4 regions of the Rhizobium sp. 05N430 genome follow, and region 1 is predicted to be linked to each of the others. Evidence: riboswitches for the same ligand, from Rfam matches in the RefSeq annotation. Region 1 holds a riboswitch; each other region holds the start of a gene.
The links. Region 1 has a riboswitch for cobalamin ahead of bluB (5,6-dimethylbenzimidazole synthase). Riboswitches for the same ligand answer to the same signal wherever they lie in the genome.
Positions count from the first base shown of each region.

Region 1 (3,265 bases):
ACGAAAGAGGCGGCGCAGCCGTGGATCGCGGAGGCCGGACGTCAGGCACTCAGCCTGCAGACGGCTGTCAGCTCCCATTCCGGCAAGAACGGCGCGGATATCCTGCTTGCCATCGATGCAATGGAATATCTGGCCGGTTCGGCGATCGATCTTTTCTGTATCGCCAGCAGCGACCGCGATGTCGGCCATCTGGCGATGCGTATCCGCATGCGCGGCAAGCAGGCGATCGGACTGGGCGCGCCCAACGCATCGGCGCTGTTGCGGCAGTCCTTCGATGATTTCTTCGAGCTGAATGTTGGTGAGGCGAATTCCACCTTTGCGCTGCCGAAGGTGATTGCGCTGCAGCCCTCTCCAAATATCCGGCCCTATATCACCCAGGCGCTGCAGGCGGCCAAGCTGCAGGGCGAAGGCTGGCTCGATATCGCTGAACTCGGGACGCTCTTGCGGCAGGTCTATCCGGAGTTCAAGGCGCAGCATTTCGGCGCTCCGAACCTCAGCTCGCTTTTGAAGCGATGCGCCTTTATCGAAACGCAGATGCATGGCACAAACCGCATGCAAATCAGAATGAAGCGGAACGGCTAAGCGCCGGGCCGCAGCAAATGCGGGAGGCATGCATGCGCAGTTCGGTCGAGATCTACAATATCCGCACGGCCAAGAGCCGGGTCGTGTTCCAGACGGAGCAGCTGATCGAGGCGCCGAATTTCTCGCCCGATGGCCGCTACCTGCTGCTGAACGGTGATGGCCTTCTCTATCGCTTGTCACCGGACGGTGAGGGCGGTTTGCAGCAGGTCGATACCGGCTTTGCCACGGCCTGCAACAACGATCACGGCATTTCGCCCGATGGCCGCCGCTATGTGATTTCCGACAAGACCGAGCACGGCAAATCCTGCATCTATACGCTGCCGTCGGAAGGCGGCGCGCCAAAGCAGATCACGGAAAACCTGCCGTCCTACTGGCATGGCTGGTCGCCTGACGGAAAGGAACTCGCCTATTGCGGCATTCGCGGCGATCTCTTCGATATCTACACGATTTCTGTCGATGGCGGCGCGGAGCGGCGGCTGACGCAGGGCGAGGGGCGCAATGACGGGCCGGATTATTCCTTTGACGGGCAGTGGATCTATTTCAATTCCAGCCGTACCGGGCTGATGCAGATTTGGCGCATTCATCCCGATGGGACCGGTTTGGAGCAGGTCACGCATGACAATTACGGCAACTGGTTTGCCCATCCGGCGCCTACCAACGACAAGGTGCTGCTGCTTTCCTACGACCCTGACGTCTTCGATCATCCGCGCGACCTGCATGTGCGCCTGCGGTTGATGGATATGGACGGCGGCAATCTGACGACGCTCTTCGAGCTGTTCGGCGGGCAGGGCACGATCAATGTTTCCTGCTGGTCACCAGAAGGTGACGAGTTTGCCTATGTCCGGTATTTCCCGTCTACTTGAAGCGTCTCTGAAAAGCGGGCAAGAGGCTTTGGTCAGGTGCCCGCTTGTCGCGGGAGAATCGGGAATCCGGTGCAAGCCCGGAACGTGCCCAACGCTGTAAGGCCGACGCCTGCCGCATCATGCCACTGGTTGACACCGGGAAGGCTGCGGCGGGCGGATGACGCCAAGTCAGAAGACCGGCCTGGCATCATAGACTGATCCCGCGCGGACGGCGGGGCGGTTGCGTTGTTGGGGATTTGACGATGCGGCCCATGAACAAGGATGCGCTTGAAGGCGCGTCCGCCTTTTCCGCTGACGAGCGCGACGCCGTCTACCGGGCGATCATGACCAGGCGCGATGTGCGCGACCAGTTTCTGCCGGATCCTGTGCCATCCGATGTGCTGGTGCGGCTACTCGAAGCTGCGCACCACGCGCCTTCGGTTGGCTTCATGCAGCCCTGGAATTTTATCGTTGTCGAAGATGCGGGTGTGCGGCAGCGCGTCTGGAACGCCTTCGATCGCGCGAACCGCGAGGCGGCTGGGATGTTCGATGGCGAGCGGCAGGCGACATACCGCTCGCTGAAGCTGGAGGGCATCCTCAAGGCGCCGCTCGGCATCTGCATCACTTGCGATCCGTCGCGCAGCGGTGACGTCGTGCTGGGGCGCACACATAACCCGCGTATGGATAGCTATTCAACCGTCTGTGCAGTGCAGAACCTCTGGCTCGCAGCACGGGCTGAAGGCATTGGCGTTGGTTGGGTCAGCATTTTCCATGAGAGCGAACTCAAGGAAATTCTCGGCGTGCCCGCGCATATCGAGATCGTCGCCTGGCTCTGCGTTGGCTATGTCGATGCGCTCTATAGCGAGCCCGAGCTGGCCGTCAAAGGCTGGCGGCAGCGGCTGCCGCTCGACGAGCTGATCTTCCGCGATGGCTGGGGCCGCCGCTAATTCCGCTGTTGCTGCTGCGGCTGCGGGCCCGATGTCGCCGGGTTCTTTAGGTCGATACTGCCCTGGTCGCCGGCGAGAAATTGCGGGCCGATCTGGCGTACCTTGCTGTTGCCGGGGTCATAGGGACGGTCGGGTATCTGTGCCTGCGGCGCAGCCGGTGTGGGGGCTGCAGTTGCCGGCGGCTTGGTGGTGATCGTCGTGATCGAGCCTTTCTGCGGCGGCGCGCTGACCGTCTGGTTCTTGCGCATCTGCTCGTAATAGGCGGTCAGATTGCAGGTGCAGGAGGATTTCTCGCCGGGCGCTCGGTTCTTGTAGGCGAAGGCGTTTGGCATAGCGCTGTAGCGGGCGCCAGTCGCGGCCGAGATCATGTTGGCCGCGTCGGTGTTGGAGACGTCCTGATAGAACAGCTCCGTCTCGATGCCGGGGCACATTTTCGAGCAGGTCGAGGCGTCGCGGCTGAAATCGATCGAGGTCGCATTGGTGCTGATCGGGAAGAAGCCGCCGTCGCAGATGCGCACGCACATGGTGCTGACATGCGACATCATCTCGCCGCGGGGCACGCCATATTGGGTGTTGCCTTCCTCGCCGTTGCCGAGCGGAATGAAGGTATCGCCGCGCATCGCCTGTTCTTCGGTACTTGGCGCTGGGACATCGGCGCGCTCGTCCGGCTGATAACCCGGATCGTCGTTGCAGCCGTTATCGTCGAGGGCGGCCATCAGTTCGCGGCGTTCGTTGACATCGCTGCCGCCGGCCTCCCGCAGTTGGTTGCGGCGGTCCTGGAGGTAGTGGATGTTGTCGATCATCCGCGATTCCGATTCCTGCAGGTCGCTGCAGTAGCGGTCATTCTCGCCGCCGATAACAACCATGCTGTCTACGCTGCAGCCGTTGCTGCGC
Region 1 is NZ_JBFTMO010000001.1:596,101-599,365, forward strand. It holds gene AC1DJO_RS02935 (NYN domain-containing protein) at 1-582, shown strand, start outside; gene AC1DJO_RS02940 (TolB family protein) at 615-1,445, shown strand; cobalamin riboswitch at 1,463-1,644, shown strand; gene bluB (5,6-dimethylbenzimidazole synthase) at 1,688-2,371, shown strand; gene AC1DJO_RS02950 (DUF2865 domain-containing protein) at 2,368-3,265, opposite strand, start outside.

Region 2 (3,265 bases), on a different contig from region 1:
CAACGCGCCGGGCGAGACTGGCTCTAGAGAGGATGGCGACGTCGTCCTCGCCGAGACGGATAACGCCGCTATCGACGCGGCGCAGGCGGCAGATTAGCCGCAGCAGGCTGGACTTTCCCGAGCCGTTCGGGCCCAGCAGACCAAGCACCTTACCTGGGGTCACCGATAGCGTGATGCCATCGATGATTAAGGTGTCGCCGGCCGAATAGGACACGGTATCGATGGAGATGCTCATGCACTTCTCCCGACGCGATAGAGGATGATCGCGAAAGCTGGGGCGCCGAAAAGCGCGGTGACCACACCGATCGGCAAGATCTGTTGCGTGATGATGATCCGGGAAACGATATCGGCCCCGACCATGAAGATCGCACCGCCGAGCGCCGTGGCCGGTAGGAGACGGCTGTGGGACGGGCCAACGATGAAGCGGGCGGCATGCGGGATGACGAGGCCGACAAACCCGATAGAACCGACCATGCTGACGACGGCCGCAGTCATGATCGCGGTGATGCCGAAAAGAACGATCTGCACCCGCCGCACGGCAACGCCGAGCGATGCGGCGGCATCCGAACCGAAGGCAAATGCATCGAGCGCGCGGGCGTGGAACTGGCAGGCGGCGAAGCCGGCGATCGCGATCGGCACCGACAGATAGACATCGGGCCAGCGGACGCCGCTCATCGACCCCAGGAGCCAGAACAGCACGCCGCGCGCCTGTTCCGCATTTGCGGATGTCGTGACGATATAGGAGGTGAGCGCATTGAAGAGCTGCGAGCCGGCAACCCCGCAGAGAATGATCCGTTCGCTGGAGCCCCCGGTGCCTGTCGCAAGAATGCCGACAAGCAGGAAGGCCACCACCGCACCGATAAAGGCACCACCCGACAACGAAAGAACGCCATAGCCGAGTCCGAGGATCATGACACAGACGGCCCCGGTCGAGGCGCCGGCGGAAATGCCGAGCACGTAAGGTTCGGCGAGCGGGTTGCGAAGAAGCGCCTGGAGGATGGCACCGCAGAGGGCGAGAGAAGCGCCCGCACTGGCCGCCGCCAAAGCGCGGCTGAGCCGGTAGTCCCAGATGACGCCTTCGTGGATGCGGCTGAGTTCGAACGCCGTTCCAAACAGCCGGTTCGAAACCGCCTTGGCGGTTGTCGCAACTGGGATCGCAATCTCGCCGATCGAGACGGCAAGGCTGATCATGACGCCAAGGAGGAGAACGGCGGCGGCGGTGAGCGCAACGAGCGCCCACCACCGGCGTTGCCAGGAAGCGGCAACTTTCACTGCGTAAGGCCGAAGGTCTTGATGCCGTTTGCCAGCGTTTCGATGCCGTCGATCGTGCGGATCGTCGGGTTCATCGACTGGGCGTCCATCATCACGAAATGCTTGTTCTTGACGGCCTCGAGTTCCTTGGTAACCGGATCACTCTCCAGGAAATCGATCTTTACCTTCGGATCATCGGCGGCATAGCGGCGGCGGTCCATGGTCGCGAGGACGATGACGGCAGGATTTGCCTGGGCAATCGTTTCCCAGCCGACCAACGGCCATTCCTCTTCGGTCGTGACGACATTCTTCGCGCCGACCGTCTTGAGAATATAGGCCGGAGCGCTGTTCTTGCCGGCGATGAAGGCGTCGCCCTTGACCTCTTTGCTGGAGAACCAGAAGACAACGGGCAGGTTCTTGCCCGAGGCACCCGAGATCGAGGCAACGGCTGCAGCCTCACGCTTCTTCAGATCGGCGATCAGGGCATCGCCGCGATCCTTGACGTCGAAAATTTCGGAGAGCTCCGCGATCTCCTGATAGATCAGGTCCATCGTGAACAGCTCCTTGCGAACGCCATCACCGCCATCGGCATTGATCTTGGCGACGCAGTCGGCAGGCGCGATGTAGGTATTGATGCCGAGATCGGCGAATTGCTCGCGCTTGCCGACAGAGCCTTGCGCACCGACATGCCATTCGAATTCGGCGGCGACCAGATCGGGTTCCTGACCGACGACGGCCTCGAAGCTTGGATCGTTGTCGGCGAGCCTTTTGATCTTGCTATTTGCATCGGCATATTGCGGCAGGACCGGCCCGACCCAGACGGCGGTACCGGCGACCTTGCCGGCAAGACCAAGCGAGAACAGGACTTCGGTCATCCCCTGGCCGATCGAGACGATCTTCTCAGGCGCCTTCTTGAACGTGACCTGCTGCCCGCAGTTGTTGAGGGTCAGAGGATACTGCGTGGCGGCAAGGCTTGTACCGGCGAAGCCGGTCAGGCCGAGGGCAAATGTGAGCGTGGCGATAATCTGGCGCATGGGACCTCGATTTAGGAGAAGCGGGCAGCACGACGCCGCGGAACACGGCGTGACTGCTCACGCAGCGCGGACGCGGAAAGCCCAATCGAGGCGGATGGAGGCCATGTATCGGCGAAGGGTCAGGTCAAACATGTCTGTTCCTTTCCAGGCATCCCCGCCCGGCTGATTGGATCGTGTTTGACGGCAGGTCTCCTGGCTCGCGAATATTCGCCTCTCATCTGCCTTCCCGCGATAACATCGCAGTGGCATGGCCTTGCGGCCCAAGGGAGACATCCAGCAGGCTGGTCTCCCGTGATGATCGGCAATCCGCTTACAGTTGCGGGGGCAGCCACGGTCTTGGTCCCTTTTGGGTCGTCCGCACCGTGTTCCCTATTAATCCCGTCGGAGACTTCCTCCGGGAACCGTCGGATGCAGTTACGACGCTAATATCCCGGCCGTCAAGACGCGCAGCGCGCCACCCTGGTTCGGCAATCAGGGTTCAGTACCCGCAGAACGGCCGCCAATCGCGTTTTCGCTTGTTGAATACGGCATACTTATTCCGTTATATATGAAGAAAATGGGAATATCAGAGGTAATGGCCGTTGAACGAAATCTCAAACGAGACCGTCGCAGAGAGCGGCTATCGGCAAATAAGGGCGGATATCATTTTCGGGCGGCTTTCTCCGGGGCAGAAGCTCAAGCTTGAAAATCTGAGAATCGCCTACCAAACCAGCGTCAGCACACTGAGAGAGATTCTCAACCGCCTGACATCGGAAGGCCTCGTCGTTGCCGAGGGGCAGCGCGGCTTCGAAGTCGCGCGTGTTTCGGTCGCCGACCTGAGAGAGACCGCAGCGCTGCGTCTGCTTCTCGAGGAGCACGCGCTGGAGCAGGCCTTCGAACAGGGCGATGTCGAATGGGAAGCGCGGCTGGTCTCGGCCCATTACAAGCTGGCGCGCATGGAAGAGGTGATGGCCTCGGGCGATACCAGTAGGGCGGAAGAC
Region 2 is NZ_JBFTMO010000012.1:58,164-61,428, reverse strand. It holds gene AC1DJO_RS21905 (ABC transporter ATP-binding protein) at 1-235, opposite strand, end outside; gene AC1DJO_RS21900 (FecCD family ABC transporter permease) at 232-1,272, opposite strand; gene AC1DJO_RS21895 (ABC transporter substrate-binding protein) at 1,269-2,285, opposite strand; cobalamin riboswitch at 2,451-2,706, opposite strand; gene AC1DJO_RS21890 (GntR family transcriptional regulator) at 2,867-3,265, shown strand, end outside.
Region 2: it holds a riboswitch for cobalamin, as region 1 does, so the genes downstream of both, AC1DJO_RS21895 (ABC transporter substrate-binding protein) here and bluB (5,6-dimethylbenzimidazole synthase) in region 1, are expected to answer to the same signal.

Region 3 (3,265 bases), 140 kb from region 1:
GACACCGCGGATGCAAGCGACTTCAACAGCAGGATACCGACAAGCGTCGGGATCGCCACCTGATGCGCCAGGTTGAGATGCAAGGCGCCGTGACCTGCCGAAAGCACCTGCGGAGAGATTGTGGCCAGCAGGCCGACGACGATGCCGCCGAGCGCCGGGCGTACCGGCGTCGGTACGGAACTCTTGCGGGCCAGTTCCTCGACAAAGGAAACGCCCTGCATGATCAGGATGCCGGCTCCGGCGCAGCAGGCGCCAAGCAGAATGGCCGGCACATAATCGGCCGGCACCACAGTGCCGAACCTGCCGACGTCGATGGTGAAATCGTTGCCTGCCAGCAGCCGTGCCACCAGCGTCGAGAGCAGGGCAGAGACGACAACGGGTGTCAGCGAGACGATGGTGTAGGTGCCAATGATCAGCTCGAACGCGTAGAAGGCGCCGGTTAGTGGGGCATTGAAGGCTGCGGCGATAGCGCCTGCCGCACCGCAGCCGAGGAGGACGCGCAGATCGGCGCGGCGCAGCTGCAGCTTCAGGCCGAGCTTCGAGGCCAGGCCAGCCGCCAGCTGCGTATAGCCGGCCTCGAGGCCCACGGACGCGCCAAAACCGTTGGAGATCAGGTTCTGGATCGCCACGATGATGCTGTCCGTCAGCGAGAGGCGGCCACCATGCAGCGCATTGGCCTCGATCGGGTCGACCATCGGCTTCTTGCGCGTCCTGCTGAGGATGAAGAGCAGCAGGCCGAGAAGCATGCCGCCGCAGACCGGTGCCAAAAGCAGCAGCAGCTTGTTGCTGATATCGGAGGAGCTGAGACGATCGACATCGCTGATGCCGAAGATGAGGCTGTGCATCTCGCGGGAGATCAGGCTCATGCCGGTGACCGCGCAGCCAGAGATGACGCCGACCGCGCCACCGGCGAAAACCATGCCCATTTCGTTCTGGCGCGCCAGCGCGCGCAGCCGCGCCAAATCGAATTTGAGATGGCGCCGCGTCAGGCGGCCGATATCGGTTTTCGTGAGCATGATGACAGAACTAGGCGACGGGGAGCAGGATCAAGGAAGCGCGCGTTGTGCGCCGCATGATTTCGCGAGCAATTGCAGCAAAAGCGAGGCGACGGCAAGTGAAATCGCGTCGTAAGTCAATGAATTTAATAGACTATCTGTTTGGTAGACTCAGTCGTGTTAATACGGGGCATTTTCCATCATGCCAGGCTCGATTGACTTCGCGCTGCCGCGCGCCTAACGATGAAATCAATAACGGATGGTTCCGGAGCGGTGATTGCCGCCCTGGATGAAAAGGGAATGTGACGGGGCGGACCCAAACCGGGCGTCTTCATCACAGCCGACCCCGCGACTGTAGAGCGGTCAGGGTCTTCCATCCGGTGCACCGGCACCACTGGCTGATCGCTGCATTCCGCGGCAGGGCTGTGGCTCAAGGACACCGGAAAAGCCACTGGAATGCATCGTGATCAGCAGGGGCTGGACGCCTCCATTTCTACGAATCGTCCGCCTTTTCACGAGAATGCAGCCGGGAAGGCGAGGAAGATCCGCTGGCACGATCAGGGATGGCCTTGCGCCATCCCTGTCGAGGCCTCAAACCGCGAGCCAGGAGACCTGCCAACCGTGCCGGGCGAAGAGCCCACCCAAGGGCAATCTTGTCCGCTGCCAGCACGGAGGTTGTCATGGCTGAAACACGAATTTGCATGCCGTTACGTGCGGCCCTGAGGATTTCCCTCATTCCTGTGCTTGTCACAGGAATCCAGCGTGCCCAAGTCCTTGGGCACAGGAGACTCGTTTTCCTGCAGTTGCGATTCATTCACGGCGCCGACGCGCCGTGGCTGGATTCCTGTGGCAGGCGCAGGAATGAGGGACGTGGGTGTGGCGGACGCCAATACGCTGATGCCGGAGCCATCCTCACATGAGCAGCACCACCTTCGTGCTCGGCGGCGCCCGTTCGGGAAAATCCCGTTTCGCAGAGCAGCTGATCGCCGATAGCGGCCTCGAGCGCCACTATATCGCCACTGGGCGTGCCTGGGATGACGAGATGCGGGCGCGGATTGCCGCCCACAGGAACGATCGCGGGCCATCCTGGACGACGCATGAGGAGCCGCTGCAGCTTGTCGAGTGCCTGTCGGCCGCCGACGGCGAAGGGCGGGCGATCCTTGTCGATTGCCTGACGCTCTGGGTCACCAATCTGATGATGGGCGAGCGGGACATGGCGGCGGAATCTGCTGCCCTTGCTGCCTGGCTGCCGAAGGCCAGGGCGCGGCTTGTGCTTGTTTCCAATGAAGTCGGCCTCGGGATCGTGCCCGAGAACCGGATGGCGCGGGATTTCCGTGATCATGCCGGGCGGCTGCACCAGATGATCGCGGCCTCTGCCGCGGACGTGTATTTTATCGCGGCAGGGCTGCCGCTGAAAATGAAGGGTTGAAGTTTATGAACCAGAAGATCCCCGCAACCGTGATCACCGGCTTTCTCGGTGCCGGCAAGACGACGATGATCCGCAACCTGCTTTCCAACACCGGCGGCAAGAAGATCGCGCTGATCATCAACGAATTCGGCGATCTCGGCGTCGATGGAGACGTGCTGAAGGGCTGCGGCGCCGAGAACTGCACCGAGGACGACATCATCGAACTGACGAACGGCTGCATCTGCTGCACCGTTGCCGACGATTTCATTCCTACGATGACCAAGCTGCTCGAGCGCGAGCAGCGCCCCGATCATATCGTCATCGAGACCTCGGGTCTTGCGCTGCCGCAGCCGCTGGTCGCCGCCTTCAACTGGCCCGATATCCGCAGCGAAGTGACCGTCGATGGCGTCATCACCGTCGTCGACAGCGCTGCCGTTGCCGCCGGACGGTTCGCCGACGACCACGATGCCGTCGATGCGCGCCGCGCCGAAGACGAGTCGCTCGACCACGAGAGTCCGATCGAGGAGCTGTTCGAGGATCAGCTGACCTGCGCCGATCTGATTGTGCTCAACAAGACGGACCTGCTGGATGCCGCAGGCATTATTCGCGTCCGTGACGAAGTGGCGTCGCGCATTTCGCGGAAGCCTGCGCTGATCGAGGCGAAGAACGGCGACGTTCCGGCCAGCGTCTTGCTCGGCCTCGGCGTCGGCACCGAGGAAGATATCGCCAATCGCAAGTCCCATCACGAGCTCGAGCATGAGGACGGCACGCCGCATGACCACGACGAGTTCGACAGCTTCATCGTCGAGCTTGGTGCGATTGCCGATACGGCCGGTTTCATCGAGAAGCTGAAGGGCGTGAT
Region 3 is NZ_JBFTMO010000001.1:458,480-461,744, forward strand. It holds gene AC1DJO_RS02295 (chloride channel protein) at 1-1,016, opposite strand, end outside; cobalamin riboswitch at 1,239-1,629, shown strand; gene cobU (bifunctional adenosylcobinamide kinase/adenosylcobinamide-phosphate guanylyltransferase) at 1,912-2,424, shown strand; gene cobW (cobalamin biosynthesis protein CobW) at 2,430-3,265, shown strand, end outside.
Region 3: it holds a riboswitch for cobalamin, as region 1 does, so the genes downstream of both, cobU (bifunctional adenosylcobinamide kinase/adenosylcobinamide-phosphate guanylyltransferase) here and bluB (5,6-dimethylbenzimidazole synthase) in region 1, are expected to answer to the same signal.

Region 4 (3,265 bases), on a different contig from region 1:
GATGCCATCGGCAGCTCTTCGAGGGCCGCGGCCGCCCGCGCGGCATCGCCGAAGGTCAATGATCCCGCGGTCAGGCAGCGGATTGCAGCGATCGACGAGACCATGAAGCGCCGCAAGGCCGGCTTCGCCGAGCGCAAGGCGATCCAGCAGACGGATATCCGCTTGCCGCTGTTCCCAACGACGACGATCGGGTCCTTCCCGCAGACGTCTGAAGTCCGCAAGGCGCGTTCGGCACATGCGAAGGGAACGCTCAGCAATGCGGACTATGAGGCTTTCCTGCGCAAAGAGACCGAAGCAGCCATCCGCTGGCAGGAGGAAATCGGCCTTGATGTGCTCGTCCATGGCGAGTTCGAGCGCAACGACATGGTGCAGTATTTTGGCGAGCAGCTGTCGGGCTTTGCCTTCACGCAGCATGCGTGGGTACAGAGCTATGGCTCGCGCTATGTCCGTCCGCCGATCATCTTCGGCGATATCGCGCGGCCGAAGCCGATGACGACTGGCTGGTGGCAATATGCCCAGTCTCTGACGGACCGGCCGGTCAAGGGTATGCTGACTGGACCGGTGACGATCCTCAATTGGTCCTTCGTGCGCGACGATATCGCCCGAAGCGAATCATGCCGGCAGATCGCGCTGGCGATTCGCGACGAGGTCGGTGATCTCGAAAAGGCGGGTGCCAGGATGATCCAGATCGACGAGGCAGCACTTCGGGAAGGCTTGCCGCTGCGGCGCTCGCAGTGGAAGACCTATCTCGACTGGGCCGTCGAAAGCTTCCGCCTGTGCTCGACCGGTGTCGGCAACGCGACACAGATCCACACGCATATGTGCTATTCGGAGTTTAACGACATCATCGATGCGATCGCCGCCATGGATGCGGACGTGATCTCGATCGAGACATCGCGTTCGAAGATGGAGCTGCTGGAGGCATTCCGCAGCTTCGACTATCCGAACGAGATCGGCCCGGGTGTCTACGACATCCACTCGCCGCGCGTTCCCGATATTGCCGATATGACCGGTCTGCTTCTTTTGGCGCGCGAGCGGCTTGGCGATTCGCAGCTCTGGATCAATCCGGATTGCGGCTTGAAGACCCGCAAATGGGAGGAAGTGAAGCCGGCGCTAGTCAATATGGTGGCGGCGGCGCGGTCTTTGCGCGAACGCGTTGCCACGGCAACGGCCTGATCGTCATCGTATTCGAGGAGCCGGCTTTTGCCGGCTTCTCTTTTCCACAGCCAATCCGCATTAATCTTCCGTTATCCACATCACATTCATTTTTTCGGCTTGCGGCACCCGAAACATGAACCATCCATTGACGTACAAATAGACTCGCGTACTATATCTAGTGTTCGAGGTTCCCTCGATTCGCAAGAATCGCGGGCTAAGACGGGAATTCGGTGAGATCTGCCGCAAGGTGGAGCAATGCCGGAGCTGCCCCCGCAACTGTAAGCGGCGAGCATCTGTCCCATTTCGGGTCACTGGGTCATGAAGACCTGGGAAGACCGGGATGAATGTGATGATCCGCAAGCCAGGAGACCTGCCTTGAGCGAAAACGTCCACGGGCGGGGTGTCCGGCTGGCGAGCGATGAGATGTGGGCATGATGCCGCTCTTCGCTTCCTCCGGTGTGTCCCGCATGAGCCACTTCGGGGTGAAGTCTTATGTCTTTGAGTTTCAGATCATACCGGCGCGAATGACGGGCTGCTGACGCCCGGCAACCGGCAACGGCTGTCTTCCTTTTCGATCTTCCCAAGCGCGGACATCGGCGGATGTCCGAACGATATCCCATGCCTTCTAGTCACGAGGTTTTCCCATGAGCATCACCGTCTACAGCAAGCCCGCCTGCGTTCAATGCACCGCAACCACCCGCGCGCTCGATCGCCAGGGCATCGACTACACGATCATCGACGTTTCCACCGATAGCGCCGCTTATGATCTGGTGCAGGGTCTCGGCTACCGCCAGGTTCCCGTCGTCATCGCCGGCGAGCAGCATTGGGCTGGCTTCCGCCCCGACATGATCAGCGCGCTCGCCTGAGCGGCGGCTGCGATGGGCGAGATCGTCTATTTTTCCAGCCGGTCGGAAAACACCCATCGCTTCGTCGAAAAGCTTGGCCTTCCCGCCCGGCGCATCCCCATCACTGGCGCGACGCTCGAAGCTGTCTCGCCCTACGTGTTGATCCTCCCGACTTATAGCGGCGAGGGCGGCAAGGGAGCCGTGCCCAAGCAGGTGATCCGTTTCCTGAACGATGCGGCAAACCGTTCGAACCTCCGCGGCGTGATTGCCGCGGGCAACAGCAACTTCGGCGAGACCTTCGGGCTCGCCGGCGACATCATCGCGAAGAAATGCCAGGTGCCGTACCTCTACAGGTTCGAACTCTTGGGTACGGCTGATGATGTTGCCAACGTCAAACACGGATTGGAACGATTTTGGACACGGCAGTTCTCGAGCGCCCTGTAAAGGCGCAGGCCGCGGAAACAGGGCTGGATTACCACGCGCTGAACGCGATGCTGAACCTCTATGACGAGGACGGCAAGATCCAGCTGGACAAGGACCGGCAGGCGGCGAAGCAGTATTTCCTGCAGCACGTCAACCAGAACACCGTGTTCTTCCATAATCTCCGGGAGAAGCTCGATTACCTCGTGACTGAGGGCTATTACGAGCAGGAGGTGCTGGATCAGTATTCGTTCAATTTCGTGCGCGATCTCTTCGATCACGCCTATGACAAGAAATTCCGGTTCCCGACCTTCCTCGGCGCCTTCAAATACTACACCAGCTACACGCTGAAGACCTTTGACGGAAAGCGCTATCTGGAGCGCTACGAAGACCGCATCTGCATGGTGGCACTTGCCTTGGCGCAGGGCAACGAGGCCTTAGCGCGCGACATGGTCGATGAGATCATCTCCGGCCGCTTCCAGCCGGCGACGCCGACCCTCCTCAATGCCGGCAAGAAGCAGCGCGGCGAGCTGGTCTCCTGCTTCCTGATGCGCGTTGAAGACAATATGGAATCGATCGGCCGCTCGATCAATTCGGCGCTGCAGTTGTCAAAGCGGGGCGGTGGCGTGGCACTGTCGCTGACCAACATTCGCGAAATGGGCGCGCCGATCAAGCATATCGAGAACCAGTCGTCGGGCATCATCCCGGTGATGAAGCTGCTCGAGGATGCCTTCTCCTATGCCAACCAGCTCGGCGCGCGCCAGGGGGCCGGTGCCGTCTATCTCAACGCTCACCACCCCGACATCATGCGCTTCCTCGATACCAAACGCGAAAATGCCGAT
Region 4 is NZ_JBFTMO010000002.1:361,172-364,436, forward strand. It holds gene metE (5-methyltetrahydropteroyltriglutamate--homocysteine S-methyltransferase) at 1-1,176, shown strand, start outside; cobalamin riboswitch at 1,327-1,550, shown strand; gene nrdH (glutaredoxin-like protein NrdH) at 1,803-2,024, shown strand; gene nrdI (class Ib ribonucleoside-diphosphate reductase assembly flavoprotein NrdI) at 2,037-2,447, shown strand; gene nrdE (class 1b ribonucleoside-diphosphate reductase subunit alpha) at 2,417-3,265, shown strand, end outside.
Region 4: it holds a riboswitch for cobalamin, as region 1 does, so the genes downstream of both, nrdH (glutaredoxin-like protein NrdH) here and bluB (5,6-dimethylbenzimidazole synthase) in region 1, are expected to answer to the same signal.